Regions from separate parts of the Pseudoalteromonas sp. NS-SX12 genome, predicted to be linked through region 1. Evidence: predicted binding sites of a transcription regulator. Region 1 holds the regulator's gene; each other region holds the start of a gene.
What was found. The regulator LexA, encoded in region 1, represses DNA repair genes until DNA is damaged. The targets are predictions, from matches to a motif close to TACTGTATNNNNATACAGTA.
Positions count from the first base shown of each region.

Region 2: the regulator LexA is predicted to act here: its motif matches at 1,477-1,496, upstream of AC2IOM_RS14140 (YebG family protein).
Region 3: the regulator LexA is predicted to act here: its motif matches at 1,641-1,660, upstream of ruvC (crossover junction endodeoxyribonuclease RuvC).
Region 4: the regulator LexA is predicted to act here: its motif matches at 1,897-1,916, upstream of imuA (translesion DNA synthesis-associated protein ImuA).

Region 1 is NZ_CM170634.1:1,090,964-1,094,176, forward strand. Features, by position in the region: gene plsB (glycerol-3-phosphate 1-O-acyltransferase PlsB) at 1-1,234, opposite strand, end outside; gene lexA (transcriptional repressor LexA) at 1,463-2,080, shown strand; gene coxB (cytochrome c oxidase subunit II) at 2,419-3,213, shown strand, end outside.
Region 2 is NZ_CM170634.1:3,040,033-3,043,245, reverse strand. Features, by position in the region: gene AC2IOM_RS14145 (amino acid aminotransferase) at 1-1,136, shown strand, start outside; gene AC2IOM_RS14140 (YebG family protein) at 1,182-1,463, opposite strand; gene AC2IOM_RS14135 (DUF6868 family protein) at 1,653-1,895, shown strand; gene AC2IOM_RS14130 (ABC transporter substrate-binding protein) at 1,954-2,889, shown strand; gene AC2IOM_RS14125 (sensor histidine kinase) at 2,886-3,213, shown strand, end outside.
Region 3 is NZ_CM170634.1:2,848,993-2,852,205, forward strand. Features, by position in the region: gene ruvB (Holliday junction branch migration DNA helicase RuvB) at 1-453, opposite strand, end outside; gene ruvA (Holliday junction branch migration protein RuvA) at 455-1,072, opposite strand; gene ruvC (crossover junction endodeoxyribonuclease RuvC) at 1,069-1,593, opposite strand; gene AC2IOM_RS13230 (DUF418 domain-containing protein) at 1,699-2,790, opposite strand; gene AC2IOM_RS13235 (methyl-accepting chemotaxis protein) at 3,200-3,213, shown strand, end outside.
Region 4 is NZ_CM170634.1:2,360,237-2,363,449, forward strand. Features, by position in the region: gene AC2IOM_RS10940 (DUF3466 family protein) at 1-1,739, shown strand, start outside; gene imuA (translesion DNA synthesis-associated protein ImuA) at 1,935-2,621, shown strand; gene AC2IOM_RS10950 (Y-family DNA polymerase) at 2,621-3,213, shown strand, end outside.

The DNA.
Region 1 (3,213 bases):
AAATTGATTGTAATGTCATCGCTAACATACCGGTTTTAGGTGGAAGCAAACGGCCAGTTCGGCTGCGGCCGCCTTCGGTATAAAACTTAACTGCGTAGCCTTTTATAAATAACTGACTTAAATATTCACGGAACACTGCGGAATAAAGCTTATTGCCTTTGAACGAGCGGCGTAAGAAAAAGGCACCACAGCGTCTAAATATTGGGCCTGCAGGCCAAAAACTTAAGTTTATACCTGCTGCAATATGCGGTGGCACATAACCTTGATGGTAAATAACATAAGTAAGTAATAAGTAATCCATATGGCTGCGATGGCAAGGCATATAGATAATTTCGTGGCCTTTATCGGTCAGCTCTTGAATTCGTTCTGGGTTATTTACTTCAATACCGTTGTATAGCTTGGTCCATAGCCAAGTAAGAATGCGCTCAGAAACACCGATCATTGATTCGTTATAGTTGGCAGCGATTTCATCAACGAGTTTTATGGCATTTTGTCGCGCTTCTACAATTGAGATGTTTTTGCTTTTTGCTTCATCTTCAATCGCAGCTTTGACTGTACTTGATGCTAAAAGACCTTGATACAACTGATCGCGAGAAGGCAATTTAGGGCCAAGCGCAGCAAGTTTCTGACGTTTAAAGTGAACACGGGCAACACGAATGAGTTTATGCGGTAAATCATCACTTTGTTGCTTACTGGTAAGCTGCGATAGTTCTAATGGACGACTAAAACGAATTAAGTTGTCGCGGCCAGACAGTAACACGACAAATACTTTACGCAACCAGCTTGGTGTAAGAGAACTGGATAAAATAGTGCCAAGGCCTGGCTTTTCTTTGCCTGGATTGCGCCCCCATAAAATAGTGACCGGAATAACTTGTAAATCGGTAACGTCAGATTGCTTTAACGCTGCAAATATTTCTTCGCTAATTTCGAGCGCTGGACTGTCTTTTTTTGCTTTACCAAACAGTGGCGAGCGATGGTGAATTGGAATGTACCTTGGAACTTGTTTATCACCAATTTGCTGAGTGACCTGAGGGTCTGGTAAGCCGAGCTTTTTACAGGTGCTGCGTAATGCGGCTGAATCAGAAAAAGAATTTAATAATGTGATGTAAACGGTCGGCTTGTTTTTATCTATTGCGAGGTTGTCTAACGGGTGTTCAGGTACTATTTTCGAACGCACTAAAAGCTTGTTCATACCGTTTGCAAACCACTGAATCATAGAGCCAACCAACTTCATAACACCAACCTAAAAACAAAAGGGGCGCTAGCATACCAGTTAACTCAAAAAGATTAAATAACTGGTCGTGCCAGAGGAAAAATAAAGCAATTTACTGCGATGATTTTTGATTTGCAGCAATTATCGTCTGTAACTAAGCATAGTGCTAATTATCAAATAATTAAAAGTTGCGAAATAAGAATAACTGTATATACTCACAGTTATCTGTACTGTATGGAAAACCAGTGAATGAGACCATTAACAAAACGTCAGGCACAAATCTTAGAACTTGTTAAAGTATTTATTAAAGATACTGGCATGCCGCCAACGCGCGCAGAAATCGCATCGACACTCGGTTTTAAAAGTGCAAACGCTGCAGAAGAGCATTTAAAAGCATTAGCCAAGAAAGGCGTCATTGAAATGGTGCCGGGCGCTAGCCGCGGTATTCGTTTAGTGGAAGAAGATGAACCCGAGCAATTAGGTTTACCGTTAATTGGTCAAGTTGCCGCAGGTTCACCTATTTTGGCTAATGAGCACATTGAAAGTCATTATCAAGTTGATCCAAACCTATTTAACCCATGTGCAGATTTCCTGCTGCGTGTACGTGGTGAGAGTATGAAGGATATCGGCATTATGGATGGTGACTTGCTAGCTGTTCATCGCACACCTGTGGCTAATAATGGTCAGGTGGTTGTAGCCCGTGTTGATGAAGATGTAACGGTAAAGCGTTTTGAAAAAGCAGGCAAACAAGTACTATTACATGCAGAAAATGACGATTTTGACACAATTAAAGTCGATTTAGAGCATGACCATTTTAATATCGAAGGCCTTGCGGTTGGCGTTATTAGAAATGCCGACTGGATGTAATACACTTTTGTTGACCTTGGCTAGTGAGTAATTTTGCTAGCCTCACCCTGCTTTAAAACACCCTATTTCTTACTATAACCCCTTCTATTTTTACATCTTCAAAAATCGCTAACTTATAGATTTATAAAAAATTTATCTTAAATTTGACTTGCGTAAAATTTAATCGTTTACTAGACCTTAGTAGTAACCTTGTTTTCTTTTTAAGCAAAGTGCGGCTTTTAGAAAACAAATATAATAAAGAAAATGGAGTGATGCTGTAGTGCGTCGTGCGATTTAATCGCTAAAACTTTCACTGACCATTTCCTAACAACATAATAATAATTAGCTAAGGAGCGAGCATGAGGCTAGTGAAACTATCCTTATGGTTACTATTGAGCTTTCCTTTTTTAGCAGTTGGGACGAGTCAATATAACTTACCTGTTGGGGTGACAGACATCAGCCGTGATGTCTACGAGCTCCATATGACAATTTTTTATATCTGTTGCGTTATTGGATTAGTAGTATTTGCCATTATGTTTTGGGCAATAATCCATCACCGTAAATCAAAAGGAGCAGTGCCTGCTCAATTTCATGAAAGTACCAAAATTGAAATACTGTGGACCGCAATTCCATTTGTAATTTTGATAGGTATGGCAGTGCCAGCAACCAAAACCTTGATTGCCATGGAAGACACCACCAAAGCTGACCTAACGATTAAAGTTACAGGGTCACAATGGAAGTGGCATTATGAATATCTTGACCACGATGTGTCGTTCTATTCTGTTCTTTCGACTCCACGTGAACAAATCACCAATCAAGATCAAAAAACAGAAACCTACCTGTTAGATGTTGATAAACCCCTTATTATTCCAAAAGGAAAAAAAGTACGCTTTTTAATGACTTCGGACGACGTAATTCACTCTTGGTGGGTACCTGAGTTCGCGGTTAAAAAAGATGCGAACCCAGGCTTTATTAACGAAGCGTGGACTAAGGTCAATGAGACCGGTATTTATCGCGGTCAGTGTGCTGAGTTATGCGGAAAAGACCATGGCTTTATGCCTGTGGTTGTTGAAGTTAAAGAGCCTGCTGAATTTGAACAGTGGTTGGCAAATGCGCAGCTTGAAAAAGCGCAAGCGGCGGCCGCAGAAAAAGCG
Region 2 (3,213 bases), 1.1 Mb from region 1:
AATATCGCCAAGATACAAATCCAAATAAAATCGACTTAGGCGTTGGTGTTTATAAAACAGAACAGGGTGATACCCCAATTTTAAGCTGTGTAAAAAAAGCTGAAGCGTTTCGTTTAGAAAATGAAACAAGTAAATCATATATTGGCTTAGCTGGTGATTTAGGTTTTTGTGCAAAAATGGAATCTCTATTACTGGGTGAGCATAAAGCGCTTTTAGAAAACCGTGTTCGCACAGCGCAAGCACCAGGTGGAACCGGTGCGCTGCGTGTTGCTGCAGAATTTATCGCAAAAGCAAACCCAAATGCGAGCGTATGGGTAACTACGCCAACATGGGCAAACCATATTGGTTTATTCTCAGCTGCTGGTTTAACAGTTAAAGAATATCCGTATTACGATTACGAGAATAAAGGCTTATTGTTTGATGAAATGATGGCCACTCTGAAGACAGTTCCTAAAGGCGATATCGTGTTATTACACGCATGTTGTCATAACCCAAGCGGTATGGATTTAAACGCAGAGCAATGGCAACAAGTTGCAGATCTTGCAAAAGAAGTTGGTTTTACGCCGTTAATTGATATTGCTTATCAAGGTTTTGGTACTAGCCTTGAACAAGATGCGGCAGGCTTACGTTTATTAGCTGAAACCGTTGATGAAATGATCATTTGTTCTTCGTGTTCTAAAAACTTTGGTCTTTATCGCGAGCGTATCGGTGCGTGTTCAATTATTTCAGAATCGAGCGCAGTTGCCGACGTTGCTAACTCAGTGCTATTAAGTGTTGTACGCAGTATCTATTCAATGCCGCCAGCTCACGGTGCTGCAATTGTTGATACTATTCTTGGTAGTGAAGAGTTAACTGCCGAGTGGCATCAAGAGCTTGCCGAAATGCGTAATCGTATTAATGGTTTACGTAGCACTATTGTTGAGGCGCTTCATAGCCGTGGTGTTGCACAAGACTTTTCATTTATTGAAAAACAACATGGTATGTTCTCTTTCTTAAGTATCACGCCAGAGCAAATTGAACGTTTACAAAAAGAGTACTCAATTTACATTGTTGGCTCAAGCCGTGTAAATGTAGCAGGCGTTAGCCAAGCAAACTTAGATTACTTTGCCGATGCAGTTGCAACTGTAATTAAGTAAATTTACGCATTAATAAAAAAGCCACCTTCACGGTGGCTTTTTTATTTAACTTACTTTTTTAATATCAGTTACTTTTGCTTTATTGTTAGGCGGGGTTGGTTTTCCCCCTTTTAAAGCTGCAATAAATTGGTCTTTACGTTTTGCCATTTCAAGGGCCAGCGCTTCATTTTGTTGCTCGCTTAACGGCACATCAACTTCACCAAGCATGGTTTCAAGTGCTTCCGCAATATCCAACATTTTGTCATATGCGTCTGCCTCTTTTTTTGATGTAAATGTCATGCGTTCGACTCCATCTCTAACTACTTTGTAACATACCTCAACGGCCATATTGCACCTTCTTAACTGTTGTTTTATACAGTACTATAGCAGTAACGAAAAAAAAATAAAGTGTAATTATAATCACACCTTACAGAACCCCGCTGTGGTAAGCAATTTTAGAGACTAAATGCCTGATAACATTGCACCGCTACAGCAAGTACATTAATCTTACATTATGTAAAAGATTAAGGGGTTCTAATGTCAATTGATCAGATAACAACGTTTCTCGGTTGGGCTACCATTGCCAATTGTTTAATCGTTAGCGTTAGCATGGTGATTTTTTTACTTTTTCGCAGCACCATTGTCAGTATTCATAGCCAACTATTTAACGTAGAGCATAAAGCATTGAATGTAGTTTATATTCAATATTTTGCTTTTTATAAGATCTTAATTGTTTTCTTTAATCTCGTTCCCTATTTAAGTCTTAAGTTAATTATGTGATTTAGGCCTTTTTGAAATGTTCCGCTTACAAGGTGTTTTAAAGGTTTGTTTGTTCGCCATGCTGATATTTTTATCAGGCTGCGATAACGGGAATCGTCAAGGTACTCATAATCAGGCATCAACTACCTCGATTAGTTTGGCAATTGATTTGTGGCCAGGCTATTACCCAATCATTCTTGCCGATGAATTGGGTATGTTAAAAAAGCGCAATATTAGTCTAGAGTTATCAATCCCGCGTAATACCGATCGTATGTTAGCTAAATTTGCGGCGGCAGAGTATGACGCAATTGCGGTAGCACTGGGTGATGTAATGAACCTTTCACAGCAGTACCCTGATGCACGCATTGTTATGGTGGCAGACGAGTCGAGTGGCGGTGACGCGATTTTAGCGCGAAGTGACCAACAAGTGATTAAAGGCACAAAAATTGGCACCAACTTAGGTGGTTTTGGAGAGTTATTAGTACGCCGCTTTTTAGATGCAAACGACATCGCAATTGATGATGTGACGCTAATGAATATTGAAGTGTCGCATGCAGCGAAGCTACTTAACAATAATAGCATCGACTATGCACATACTTGGCAACCTTACGTAGATGAAATGGTTGCAGGTGGCGCGCACGTTGTGTACTCAAGTGCCCAAACACCAGGCTTAATTCCAGATGTTATAGCGATGCAAAGCGCGTTTATTGAAAATAATCATAAGGCAGCGCGTGGGTTTGTTGATGCATGGTTTGAGGCGCAAGCTTGGTGGCTTGAAAATCCAAGTAAAGGTAATGAAATCATTGCGCGAGTCATCAAACAAACACCGCAAAGTATCAAGTTAAACGGTGTTAAATTGTTAAATCGAGCGGATAATTTTGCAGCATTTATGTCGCAAAATCGCGCAGGCTTAAACAGTGTTATTGGTGTGTACAATCAATTTTATGTTGGGCAAGGGATCATTGCTAAACCAATTCGCAGCGAGCGTTTACTAGATGCCCGGTTAATTCAATGAAACTAAAGTTTGTTTTGAGTGCCATTTTATTGGCCTCATTAGTGCTTCCTACATCGTTTATTTCATATATAGCGTATACGCAAAAAGTCGCAACTAACGAACAAAACCAAGCCACGGTGCGACGTCTTACGCTTAACCGCAGTAAAGAACGCGTTGAATCATATTTAAATACAATTTTAGAGTATGTGCGTGCCGACAGTAATATTCCCCAGTTTGCCAACTTTCTTACCGCTTATGGTACTGAACAAGAAGCGCAAATCGCTGAGATAAATGCTATTTTGCGAAATGTGATCGTAAAAGACACATTGAATGTGACCTCGGTGG
Region 3 (3,213 bases), 1.3 Mb from region 1:
ATCTAATTTAATAGAACGTGCAGCCGGTCCTTCACCTATCATAATATCGAGTTGATAGTCTTCCATTGCTGGGTAAAGAATTTCTTCAACATGTGGGCTTAAACGGTGAATTTCATCAATGAAAAGCACATCGTTTTCTTCTAAGTTGGTTAGCATAGCCGCAAGATCGCCGGCTTTTTCAAGTACCGGGCCTGATGTTGTTTTAATATTCACATTCAGCTCGTTAGCAACAATATTCGCTAACGTAGTTTTACCTAAACCCGGCGGGCCAAAAATAAGCAAATGGTCAAGTGCTTCTTCACGAGAGCGCGCCGCTTCAATAAAAATTTCCATCTGCTCTTTTACATGGGGTTGACCACGGTAATCAGACAACAGCTTTGGACGTATCGCTCTATCGATAACGTCCTCATTTCCTTTTTTCTCGGGCTCTATTAATCTATCTGCTTCAATCATCTTACATCATTGCCTTTAACGCTTCTTTAATTAGCGCTTCGCTTGATAAGCCACTGCCTTTAATTGCTTTAACCGCTTTTTCTGCTTGATTTGCTTTATAACCGAGCGCCATTAACGCTGCTATTGCATCATCTTGTGCACACCCTTTAACGGTTGGATCTTCCTGCATTTCCAATATTGCACCATCGGTATAAGGAGTAAAGAGGTCCATACCCCAATCTTTCAGCCTGTCTTTCATTTCAAGCACTAAACGCTCAGCTGTCTTTTTACCTACACCAGGCAATTTAACAAGACTAGTTGCATCTTCATTATGTACACAGGCAACAAATTGCTCGGCAGACATACCTGATAAAATTGCCAAACCTAACTTAGGTCCTACACCATTGGCTTTTAATAATTCACGAAATAGTGCGCGTTCAGTTTTATTATTAAAACCAAACAATAACTGTGCATCTTCTCTTACCACAAAATGGGTGTAAACAACCGCTTCTTCACCTTCTTTAGGCAAGTTGTAAAAGCAGGTCATTGGCATATTCACTTCATAGCCAACACCACTCACTTCAATTAAGATTTCCGGTGGCTGTTTTTCTACTAATGTTCCGCGTAATCGCCCTATCATCGTCTTAATCGTCCTCTTACTGTTTTACTCGCTTGCCCTGAAAGCTTGATTAAATGTTGTTGTGAATGGCCATGACAAATGGCGATTGCCAACGCATCGGCGGCATCTGCTTGTGGTGTACCAGGTAATTTTAAAAAACTCTTTACCATATGTTGTACTTGCGATTTATCAGCACCACCGGTGCCAACAACGGCCTGCTTAACTTGCCTTGCAGAATATTCAAACACCTCAAGTGACTGAAGCGAAGCCGCTACCATGGCAGCGCCACGGGCTTGGCCAAGTTTTAAAGCAGAATCGGGATTTCGCGCCATAAATACTTGTTCTATCGCAAAGCTATCTGGCTGATATTGTTCAATTAGCTGCGTCACACCTTGAAAAATTATTTTAAGGCGCTCGGCCATTGGCTTTTCGCCCATTTTAATACAGCCGCTACCTAAGTATTCAAACTTCATACCTTGCTGTTTAATTAAACCATAGCCCGTAAAGCGAGAGCCAGGGTCGATGCCAAGTATTATTGCCAATGCACACCTTTTGCGATGTTTTCTTGTGATAACTAATAATGACTAATAACTGTATGGATTACCAGTAATAGTTTTTAAACTGCGCACAGTTGCACAAAATTTAACTTATTTTGCGCTATATGCTTTGCGCCAAAGCCACTCTATTGGACCTGACTTGAAAAGTTTTAAATAGAAAAACGCAAATACCAGCTGAAAAACTGAGAATATTAAACACAAGTAGATATAGTCTAAACGCGTTGCACTATGCACAAATTCAGGTGAAAAGTAGCGAAAGAAGAGCGCAAATACGATTGATTGCAAAATATAAAGCGAAAATGCCATACGTCCCGCAGGCGCAAAAATACTGTTTAATACGGTAAGCTTTTCATTTAGCTTAATAAAAACATGGCAATACATTAACGCACACACTAGTCCTGAAAATGTGGCAATGGACATAGTGAGTTCAACCAAGTGAACATAATTAACACGCAGCAGCGCGTCGATGCTCGATATGGTTATCACCACCAATAAAGATGCAAGCAATTGCTTTGTTGATAAACCCGTATTGAAAAAATCGGCGCGATATAAATAAACACCAAACAGTATAATGCCTGCGGTAATCCAAATAAAACACACCCAGCTAAACACAAACATAATAATGGTAAACACAATTTGCTGAATTAATTGCTCACCATAACCTGATTGCCAAGTGTTAATAATTTCGAAATATTCATCGCTATTGCGGTAGATGGGTTCGTTTGGGATTAACGCAAACAGCAATATTAATGAAAAGCCTATAGCAAAATAAGTTTTTGCTTTTTTTAAGAGAACTTCTTGGCTACTGCCTATTTCCCGATACACAATCAACCCTGCTAGTGCGTAGTTAACCAAAATATCGCCAGAAAAAATAAACACACTATGGATAAAGCCAAAAATAAGAAGCCAATTTAAACGCGACTTTAACAACGTAAGGGCATCGTCTTGACCATGCTTATCATACAAAATAGCTAAGCCTACACCGAACAATAAACAAAATAAGGCTCTAAAACGACCATCAATAAAAAAGGCATTTATCACCTCAATCACATTATCGCTAAGCGGTGTAACTTGAAGCGGCACATAACCTAATTCAAAAACGCTATGATAGTAAATATTCATAAACAGAATACCCAACACAGCAAAACCTCTCAGCACATCAAGCGTTTTAATACGTGGCATACATACAACCTACATTCGAGAAAACTAAAAACGCAGCCATAGTGAGCGTCAAGTAACTGTTGGTAAAGTTTTAAATGATAAACGGCGAGATTAAAGGATAACAATCACACGCTCATAGCTGTCCGTATCAAAACAATAATACGCAGTGATGTGCGAACTTCTCATATTTCCAATGGCGCGATGGAAACACCCTATGTTACCTGAACGCGGGTTAACAAACTTATTCGCCATTTGAAATCTATTAGCTTTGATAAAGGTGATTTATTCGCTCGGTTCAATTATTAGAGCAAGATAAAAAGCCGCTAATATGACATTTTTGTGGCAAGAATTAAAAACTGATCCTAGCATTATTGATAGTTAAATATCGTACTAAATTACGAGCAATTCTACTGATGAATAAGGAGTGTTCATGTCTATCAAACG
Region 4 (3,213 bases), 1.3 Mb from region 1:
TACTTGCAGCGGCAGTTTTTGCTGCAATCACGCCACAGGTTCAAGGCGCTACTCCATATGTTTTAGAAGAGCTTGGCAATCTAGATTACGCTAAACACGCGTATGTAACTGATGCAAACGAAGCGGGTCAAGCCGTTGGTATGGCGCAAGGCGTATTCAATATTGTTATTGATATTGCGGAATTAGATTTTGAAGACACACGTTTGACAAATGCGTATAAAGACCGTGAGCGTTTTTTTGAAAATCGTGATGAAGAAATTACCTTCACACTAGATGATATCGAAAATGGCAATATTAATAGCGATGCGCAACGATTTCTACAAGACTTTTTATTGTCATCTTATGCTGATAGTCGCTATCAGAAAATTTCTTCAAATAGCGGCTCCGAATTTAATGTTGCCATTGAATATAATAACCCAACGCAAGAGCGTGTTATTTATGATGTAGAGCATCCTGATTATGACGGTAGTTTAACACGCTCAGTTGAGAACATTTTAACATCAATTGCAGAAGATGGTGTTAAAGCTGGCTGGGGTTCAGCACCTTATACCAAGATTCAATTTACTGAAGACGGCGAAACTGAATCAGAAACACATTATATTCGTGATTTTACACGCCGTGGTTTTGTAATGACCAACACCGGCGAACGAGTTGATTTAATGCCAACAGAAGTTACTTATGGCGGTATTTCTGGTGCGTATAATATCGTTCAGGTAAGTGATGGTTACTTGGTAGTGGGTGAAACGTCAGTCAGTATTGCTTCTGATTCACAAGAGTCATTGGACGAAAGTTGTGACGGCGATAAACTTCCAGTAGAGGTATGTCATGAGTCGTATGTGAATTCGTCAAGTCGTGCTCTTTATAACCGCCATGCAACAATGTGGCGTTTAGATAATGCATTAAACGTAACTGATACTGTTGATCTTGGGTTAGGTATTGTACCTGATGAAGATGAGCAAAAAAGAGCGTGGCGCAGTACCGCATTAGCGGTTAATGAAAATGAAATTGCAGTTGGTTATTCTGTTGTTAGGTATCGTGATGGTGACGGTATTACGCAATACCCGGTGTACTACAAAGATGGTAATGTAGTAGAGTTTATTAACGAATACGATTACCGCCCGGGTGGTCGAGCAGTTGCTATCAATAACAGTAATGTTATTGCAGGCTATGCAATTAAACGTATTGAAAACACTGAGCGGAGTAAGTTCTTTTATCATAATGTTGCTACCGGTGAGACAGTTTTTCCAACAGACTTTTTTAAAAGTAGTTCTGCGGTTGCGACAGACATAAATGATAATGGCCTTATTATTGGTCAAGGCGAAGTTGAAACAAGCTCGTCAGCAAGCCGTCGTAAAGAAGCGTTTATTTACGATATTAATAAAGACACGTTCACTAATCTAAATGACTTATTACCGTGTTTTGCAAACGATGGTGAATCATCATTCCCATATGTGGTTGCGGAAGCAATCAGCATTTCAAATGATGGTACTGTATATGGCACAGCGACAAAAACTGTAGATAAGCGTGATGCTCAAGGTAATGTTGTGGTTGATGCTAACGGTAAAGTAGAGCAAGAAAGTGTGGTTGTTTCAGTGAAACTGAAATATAACGCTGATGGTGTAGCTGAGAAGTGTCCTGAAAAAGCGCAAGAAACATATGAACGCCAAGGTGCATCGTTTGGTGCATTAGGGCTATTATTATTGCCACTTGTAGCAATTAGACGACGCTTTTTTAAATAGTAAGTGTTTTATACCCTAATGTTTTGATGCGTTTATTAAAAGATAAGCTATAAACTCATATTCATAACATATTGATAAAATTATGATTGAAGGCCAACTGCAGAAACAGTTGGCCTTTTTTATTGCGGATCCATTGATCCTCAACACCAAAGGATTATACTGTATATAAATACAGTACAATCCTTTGGTGTATTCATGAATTCACTGATCAAGCAATTACATCATCGCAACCTGCTTTGGTATGCATCCAATCGTATTCAAACGCAGCAGATAGAAAAGCATCAAACGGGCTTTGCGGTTTTAGATGACAAGCTCGCTGGCGGCATGCCCACTAATGGCGTGATAGAACTATTGAGTACTCCCGGCATTGGTGAACTTCGATTGATTGCACCCAGTTTTAAAATGCGGCAAAGCCGTTTTATTGTGTTTATTTCACCGCCTGCGTTAGTTAATAGTGCTGCTTTGCATCATTTAGGAGTTGATGTTAGTCAAGTGTTAGTACTGTATCCTGAGCAACATAAAGATGCGCTTTGGGCAGTAGAGCAATGTTTACAAAGTGGCAGCTGCAGCGATGTTATTTACTGGCCGCAGCAAGATTTAACGATTTCCCATATCCAGCGCTTTCAGCAAGCAAGTAAATCGGGTAAAAACCGTTTGTTTTACTTAAATAGCTATAAAACCAGTCAAGCGAGTTTGCCTGTTACTTTAAGCCTAACATTACAAGCACATCCACAAGGACTGAAAGTAAAGATAAACCGTCGAAAAGGTGGTTGGCCTAGTGATTATTTTATTGTTGATATGCAAACGACATGGCCTTATTGCACTATTGCATCTTCGCCTATCAGCAATGTTATTGCATTTCCGGTTGATAAGGCTGGTTAATGTTAAATTGGCTTTACCTTTACTTTCCACAGTTACAACTCGATACGCAATTTGCAATGTCGAGCACCGAGGTAATTGCCTTGGCCAATCACCAAGGTAATTTAGTACAACTTTCAACGGCGGCTAAAAAAAAAGGATTAACGCAAGGGCAAGGGTTAGGGCAAGCTAGCTTATTAGTTTCTGATCTGGCTGTTTACCCTTATCAAGAAGAAGTCGAAGTAGCAGAGCTTAAGCGCATAGCTAGTATACTTTATAACTACACTGCAGATATTTGTATTATGCCGCCAAAAGGTTTACTGATAGCGTGTGATGGTATGCAGTCCTTATATAACAATAGTGAACAGTATTGGCATGTGCTTGAAACACAGTTAAAAACAATGGGGGTTCAGTATTATTTCGCAAGCGCATCTTCACCATTGTTGGCAAAAGCATTAGCACAAGCGGGTACTAATGTGATTTTTACAAACCAGCAAAATGCGCGTAATCAGCTTGCGTTATTGTCATTACAATTTGCTGATATCACTACAAAAGAAATTGCTTTGCTAACCCGCGTAGGGATTACGCACTTTAAGCAGTTATTGAGTGTATCGCT